Regions from separate parts of the Corynebacterium mycetoides genome, predicted to be linked through region 2. Evidence: predicted binding sites of a transcription regulator. Region 2 holds the regulator's gene; the other holds the start of a gene.
What was found. The regulator LexA, encoded in region 2, represses DNA repair genes until DNA is damaged. The targets are predictions, from matches to a motif close to CGAACANNTGTTCG.
Positions count from the first base shown of each region.

Region 1: the regulator LexA is predicted to act here: its motif matches at 2,067-2,080, upstream of BLS40_RS04580 (SAV_6107 family HEPN domain-containing protein).

Region 1 covers NZ_LT629700.1:943,648-947,047, forward strand. The annotation lists gene mraZ (division/cell wall cluster transcriptional repressor MraZ) at 187-621, opposite strand; gene BLS40_RS04575 (DUF3040 domain-containing protein) at 1,069-1,455, opposite strand; gene BLS40_RS04580 (SAV_6107 family HEPN domain-containing protein) at 1,546-1,986, opposite strand; gene BLS40_RS04585 (GNAT family N-acetyltransferase) at 2,143-2,721, shown strand; gene BLS40_RS04590 (polyprenyl synthetase family protein) at 2,771-3,400, shown strand, end outside.
Region 2 covers NZ_LT629700.1:737,344-740,743, forward strand. The annotation lists gene hrpA (ATP-dependent RNA helicase HrpA) at 1-170, shown strand, start outside; gene nrdR (transcriptional regulator NrdR) at 186-644, opposite strand; gene BLS40_RS11305 (hypothetical protein) at 705-827, opposite strand; gene lexA (transcriptional repressor LexA) at 1,317-2,003, shown strand; gene BLS40_RS03675 (DeoR/GlpR family DNA-binding transcription regulator) at 2,132-2,932, shown strand; gene BLS40_RS03680 (1-phosphofructokinase family hexose kinase) at 2,989-3,400, shown strand, end outside.

The sequences.
Region 1 (3,400 bases), 210 kb from region 2:
CCCTGTTTCTTCGGCGTACTTTTCAGCGTGTGTCGGCGCGTGTTTCCGTGAGCCGGGGAACGCATAGGGCCCTGCCCGGGGCGGCTGTTCTGATGTCGGGGAAGTACACCAGAACGCTCCGCGCCCCGAGCAGAGTCCGTACACGCTCTCCGCAGTAGTCGGTGCCTGCTTGTCGGGTAGTCAGTCCTAGAGCAGGCCGGAGAGAATGTCGTCGTCATCGGCCGCCGCGAAGGCGGCCTCGGTTTCTTGCTGGTAGTTAGCCCAGGACTCGGCGTCCCAGATCTCCAGAAAATCGACCGAACCGATGACCACGCACTCCTTGGACAGGCGCGCGTACTCCCGGTGCGCAGGTGACAGCGTGATGCGACCCGAACCATCAAGCGTCTGCTCATCCGCGCTGGCAGCCAGGTTGCGGATGAAGGCGCGCGCCTTCGGGTTCGTGCGCGAAGCTGCGGCCGCGTTGCGGGCGCGCGCCGCGAACTCCTCGCGGGGGTAGACCGCCAAAGAGTGGTCCTGCCCCTTGGTCACCATCAACCCGTCCGCCAAATCCTCGCGGAACTTGGCGGGCAGCGTCAGGCGTCCCTTGTCGTCGAGCTTGGGAGTGTAGGTACCCAGAAACATCCGGAGCCCACCTTCCTTCACTCTGCGACTACGGTTGTTCAATTTTCCGGGCGGCGATCCGCGTCAGCACGTAGTCAAGATGCCTCCGCTTTTCTCCGCTGCGCCCCACTCTATCCCACTTTCCCCCACTTTTTCCATACTGGCGCGTCGGACAATTCTAAACTTTTGAAAACATGCAGGTTAAGGGCCGGAAAAATTGTGGGCGGATCTCCCGCCCCACCCCTTCGCCCACCGGAACAACCGCCCGGCAAGTAAGTCACACCCGTCTCAATTGTTGATTTTGAGCCGCCTGAGCATCACGCGAAACGCCTTAACCCGAGTCGCTTCCCGCGGTGCCCGGGAATTGCTCGGCGTGGGTGGGACAAAGTGGGGGATTTGGGGAGGCGCGCACGGGGGCACAGAAAAAGCCCGCCCGGATAATCCGGACGGGCAAGCGGTGAGAGGAGACTACTGCCCTTCGAAGCGGCGCTTGAAGTTTTCCTCCATGGTGGACACCCGCGGGGAGCGCCTCGCGGAGTTCACCGGACCCTTGGCCCTCGCGGCGGGCACGGCGGGTGAACGCAGGGCCATGACGCCGCCGGCAAGCATGACCGCGAATCCCACGACACTGAGCGCGACGAACCACACACTCACCGTGGCCAGGGCGACTCCGCCGATCAGGAGCACCAGGCCCAACACAATGAGAGCGGCGCTGCGCATGGTGATCTGGCCGGTGCCGCCGTTGCCGGCCGCGCCGGCGCCGCCGGGCACCTTGCTTCCAAACTTTGGATCCTCAGCGAGGAGCGATTGCTCGATCTCGCGAAGGGTGCGCTGTTCCTGCTCCGAAAGGGACACTGTTTTCTCTCCAGCTCTACCGTTGAGGTTGCTCTACACCTTGTATAACGGAGAGTGTATCCGGATTGTTCCTGGCGCACGATGCCCTGGTTAGGCCATCTGCGGCACCTTCCCCATTCCCGGGATCGACTCGCCGAGGAAATCCTCGGCAAGCTCCATCAACGCACGCACAGTCTCCGGGTTGGGGTCGGTCTCGATCCCCGACGCGACCCTCCCCCGCAATGCGGAGAACGCGGCGAAGGAGGTGGCCCAGTCTTTCCCGCTATCCGAGGTCAGGGCCAGCCTCTCCCACGCGCTTGTGGGCAGCCGCTTCCGTTTTCGGATGACGGGAGACACGGAATTGACCGCACCCGCCACCCGCAGAGCCGCCCGGTAGGCGCTTTCCAAAGCCAGGTCGAAAGCGCCCCTGTCGTATTCCTCCCGAGCCTGAGCGAGGAGCTCGTACGCGGCGCTAAGAAAGGTTTCGCGGCGGCCGACGCGCATCCCCGAGCCGGCGATAGAGTTGGTGGTTGCGGACACGATACTGTTCATCTCGGTTTCCTCCTGCGTTTCGTTTTTCGTTGTGCGACCCACACTCTAAAACGCACGTTCGACATCCCCTCCGGAGCAATAGAACATGTGTTCGTTTATAGAAAGTTTGCGGTGACTACCTCCCGCACACCGCCGTTCGCGTGGTTCGATAGAGGTGTGACTGTGTCCCTTCGCCGACTCGGCGGCGCCGAGTTCGCCCTCCTGGCCCCCGACCTCGTAGACATCTACATTTCCGCTATGGGCTACGATCCCTCGATTCGCTCACAGCGCATCGCCGTGTGGCGTCGAGAAGTGATCTGGCCGGGGTTCGCCGCCGTGGCCGCCGTCGAATCCACGCCCTCCGGGGAGAGCACCGTGGGCATCGCCTACGGCTTCCTCGGCACGCGTGAACGATGGTGGGACCAGCAGCTCGTCCGCGGGCTGCGCGCCATCGGCGGGCCCACCCCGCGCCACCGCGACATGCTTGACAGCTACTTCGAAGTCGCCGAGGTCCACGTCAGCCCCCGGTGCCAGGGCGCCGGGATAGGCAAGAAGATGCTGACCCAGCTGCTATGGAATGCCCCGGCGAACTGGGCGCTGTTGTCTACGCCGGAGGTCCCGAACGAAGCCAACAACGCTTTCGGCCTGTACCGCAAGATGGGCTTCGTGGACGTGCTCCGCAACTTCTCCTACGCCGGAGACCCCCGTCCCTTTGCCATTCTGGCCCGCGCGCTGCCGCTGGAGAACCCCAGGTAGGGTTGAAACGAACCCACACGTGGACGCCCACACGCAGCAGGAGGTAGCCGTGGCAGATTCGCCGAGCACAACCAGGGACGAGACGAGGCAGCTGACCGCGATCCCCGCAGCAGTTGAGCGCGAGCTCGAGCACTTCCTCGACTCCCGCCAGCCCGACGTGGACAAGATCGGTGCCCCGGTGAGCCAGTCCGCGGCGCACCTGCGCGACTTCGTCCTCGGCGGCGGCAAACGCATCCGCCCCCTCTACGCGTGGGCGGGATTCGTCGGCGCCGGTGACACGGGCACGGCCGCGGCGGAGGATCCCGACGCGGTGCTGCGCGCGGTCAGTTCGCTCGAACTTATCCAGGCGTGCGCGCTCATCCACGACGACATCATCGATTCCTCCGACACCCGGCGCGGCAACCCCACGGTGCACCGGGCGGTGCAGGCCCGTCACGAGGACGCCCACCTGTTCGGCGATGCCGCCGCGTACGGCCGCAACTCCGCCATCCTGATCGGTGACCTGGCCCTGATCTGGGCAGAGGACATGTGGCGCGACTCCGGTGTGAGCGCCGCCGCCCTCGAGCGCGCCGCTGAGCCCTGGCGGGGCATGCGCACGGAGGTCATCGGCGGGCAGCTGCTCGACATCGCCCTCGAGGCCGCCGCCGACGAGTCGGTGGAGATGGCCGACAAGGTCAAC
Region 2 (3,400 bases):
TCGACGCGAAGCTGCGCTCACTCCCCCGCGGCCGGGAGAAGACCCGGGCTGTGAGGGACATCCTGTGGCAGATCGAGGAGCTGCGTGTCAGCTTGTTCGCGCAGCGCCTGGGCACCCCGAAGCCCGTCAGCCAAAGACGGATAGAGAAGATGGTCGACGCGCTACGCTAACGAGCCGGCGGCGGGTCAGAAGTTCTCCCTGTCCCGTCGCCGCATGAGACGGATTTCCGACTCGAAGTCGTCAGCCGACTCAAAGGACTTGTAGACGGACGCGAAGCGCAGGTATGCGACCTCGTCGAGTGCGCGAAGCGGCTCGAGGACGGCGAGGCCGACATCGTTGGCGTCGACCTGCGAGCTACCGTGACTACGCACCGTCTCCTCCACCTGTTGGGCGAGGCGCTTGAGCGCGTCGTCGGACACGTCGCGGCCTTGGCAGGCGCGGCGGACGCCGCTGATGAGCTTGTCGCGATCAAACGGCTCGCTGACCCCGTTGCGCTTGACCACCATGAGGATGGCCTTTTCCACCGTGGTGAATCTCCCTCCGCAGTTCGCACACTCTCTCCGGCGACGGATGGCGGACCCGGCGTCGATGACGCGGGAATCGAGAACCCTCGACTGTTCGTGGTGGCAAAACGGGCAGTGCATGCCCCCGATACTACCCCCGGACGAGCGCCAGAACCTAGAGCCAGATCCTAGCGCTGGGAGCTAGCGCACCTGCGCCGAGACGACGTCGTGCGCCGCCCCATGGCCCTGGTCCGCCGGGTCCGCGGAGAATGCGCCACCGGCCGCCGAACCGAGGATCAGCGCGAGACCGAGAACGGCGCCCATGAGAATATCCGCGCGGTTTTCGTGGCGGGATTCGAATGCGGTCTCAGCCGGGATTTCCGTGGGCCGTGGCAGGCGAGGAACACGCTCATGAGTTCGATTATGTGGACTGAGGGTTCGAACACGGGTTGAGTGCGCGCGCGTGTGCGTCTCGGGGGCGACGTCCCACACCGCGACTGTAGTAGCCCGGGCCGGGTGGGCCGTGTGGGGAGTGTGAGCAGTGCTGGCACGATCGATCTGGATGGTCATGATTGTCTCCTTTGTTGTGTTGCCTTTAACTCTAAGGGCGAGTCGGACACCGTCGAACAAGCTACCGTTCACATGTTCGATGCCGTCTCTATGTTCGATTTATAGCACCTTGTCCAACACGTGTCCAGTGTCGCGCCAAGAATGTCGAACAAACTTGCCACTTCTGGTAGCTTTGCAAGCACGCCCGATGATGCGCCGCCGATGAAGTACCGATGAAGTAGCGATGAAAGTAGAGGAGAACCGATGCCCCGCAAGAAAGACGACCCGAGCACGCTTGACATGAGTGTCCTGTCCGACCGGCAGCGCCGGATCCTGGAGGTGATACAGGACGCGGTTGTGCTGCGCGGGTACCCACCCAGCATCCGCGAGATCGGCGACGCCGCCGGGCTGCAGTCCACGTCTTCGGTCGCCTACCAGCTCAAGGAACTGGAGAAGAAGGGCTTCCTCCGGCGCGACCCCAATAAGCCCCGTGCCGTAGATTTGCGCCACCTGCCCGATTCTGCGAAGCCCCGGAAGTCCACCGCCGAGGACGTCGTCGCCCCCGAGGATGCGTCGCAGCCGCGCTTCGTCCCGGTGGTAGGCCGCATCGCGGCAGGCTCCCCCATCCTGGCGGAGCAGAACATCGACAGCTACTTCCCCCTCCCGCAGGAGCTGCTGGGCGAGGGCGAGCTCTACATGCTCCAGGTCGTCGGCGAGTCGATGCGCGACGCCGGCATCCTCGACGGGGACTGGGTCGTCGTGCGTGCCCAGCCGGTAGCGGAGGAGGGCGAGTTTGTCGCCGCGCTTCTCGACGGCGAAGCGACGGTCAAGGAGTTCCACCGCGACTCCTCCGGGGTGTGGCTGCTGCCCCACAACGACGCGTTCTCCCCCATCAAGGGAGACGAGGCACAGATCATGGGGCGGGTCGTGTCCGTTTTCCGGACCCTCTAGGTCCCCTCCGCCCCCGTATGTAGCCCCGCTTGGGGGCATGCAAACACAAACACACCCAACCGGGCAGGTTTTGTTTGGAACAATGGCAGACGGTTTACTCCCCTCTCAGCCCCAAGGACGGCCCAGGCATGTACGCAGAAGAACGCAGGCGACAGATCGCGTCGTTGACCGCCGTCGAGGGCCGGGTCAACGTCACGGAGCTTGCACAGAAATTCGGCGTCACGGCGGAGACCATTAGGCGCGACCTCGCGGCACTGAACCGGGACGGCGTGATCCAGCGCGTCCACGGCGGGGCCGTGGCCAGCCAGTCCTACCTCACTACGGAGTTTCCGCTCGACACGAGGTTCCGCTCCGCATCCTCGGCGAAATCGGCAATCGCGCGCGCGGCGCTCGCTTTCCTTCCGGACCACCCCGAGGGCGGGATCTTCCTCGACTCCGGCACAACGATTCACGCGCTCGCCAGCATCATCGCCACGCACCCGCACGCGCCCTCCTGGCAGATCGTGACCAACTCCATCCCGATCGCCCTGGATCTGTCCGCGGCGCAGCTGCCCCACGTCCAGCTGCTCGGCGGGTCTGTCCGCGCGATTACGCAGGCGGTGGTGGGACCTACGGCGCTGCGCTCCCTCGCCCTTCTGCGCGCCGACGTGGCGTTTATTGGCACCAACGCGCTGAGCGTCGAGCACGGTCTGTCCACGGCGGACGCGCAAGAGGCGGCGATCAAGTCCGCGATGGTGACCAACGCGCGCACAGTGGTCGTGCTGTGCGACTCCTCGAAGCTCGGCAACGACTACCTGGTCAGCTTCGCCCCGCTTGACGACGTCGACGTAGTCATCACCGACGACGCCGCCCCGCAATCGATCCTGGACGAGCTCGCCCAGCACGGCGTCGAGGTCATTCTGGCAGGGGGAGAAACTACCCCCTCTTGACCAACCGGGCACATTCGGAAAGAATCGGGGGTAACGAGACCCCGAGGAGCCCCGCAGTGATAGTCACCTTCACTCCCAACCCGAGCATCGACGCCACACTCGAGCTCGACTCTCTAGAGGTGGGTGGCGTCAACCGCGCCCTCCGAGCTTGCCGCGAGGCCGGGGGCAAAGGCATCAACGTCGCCCGCGCCTGCGCACAGGCGGGCCAGCCCACGCTGGCCATCGCGCCCTGCGGGCCGACAGACCCGTTCACTCTGCTGTGCCGCACGGCGGACGTTCCGCTCAAGACGGTGCCCATCGACGGCACCGTCCGCACCAACACAACACTGTCGGAGCGCGGCGGCCGCACCACGAAAATCAACGAGACCGGCCCACTGCTCGGCAGCGCCGACGTCGCCCGCATCACGGACACCGTCATCTCCACCATGGCCGAGGGCGGAGCGGACGCGGTCGTCATGGCCGGCTCCC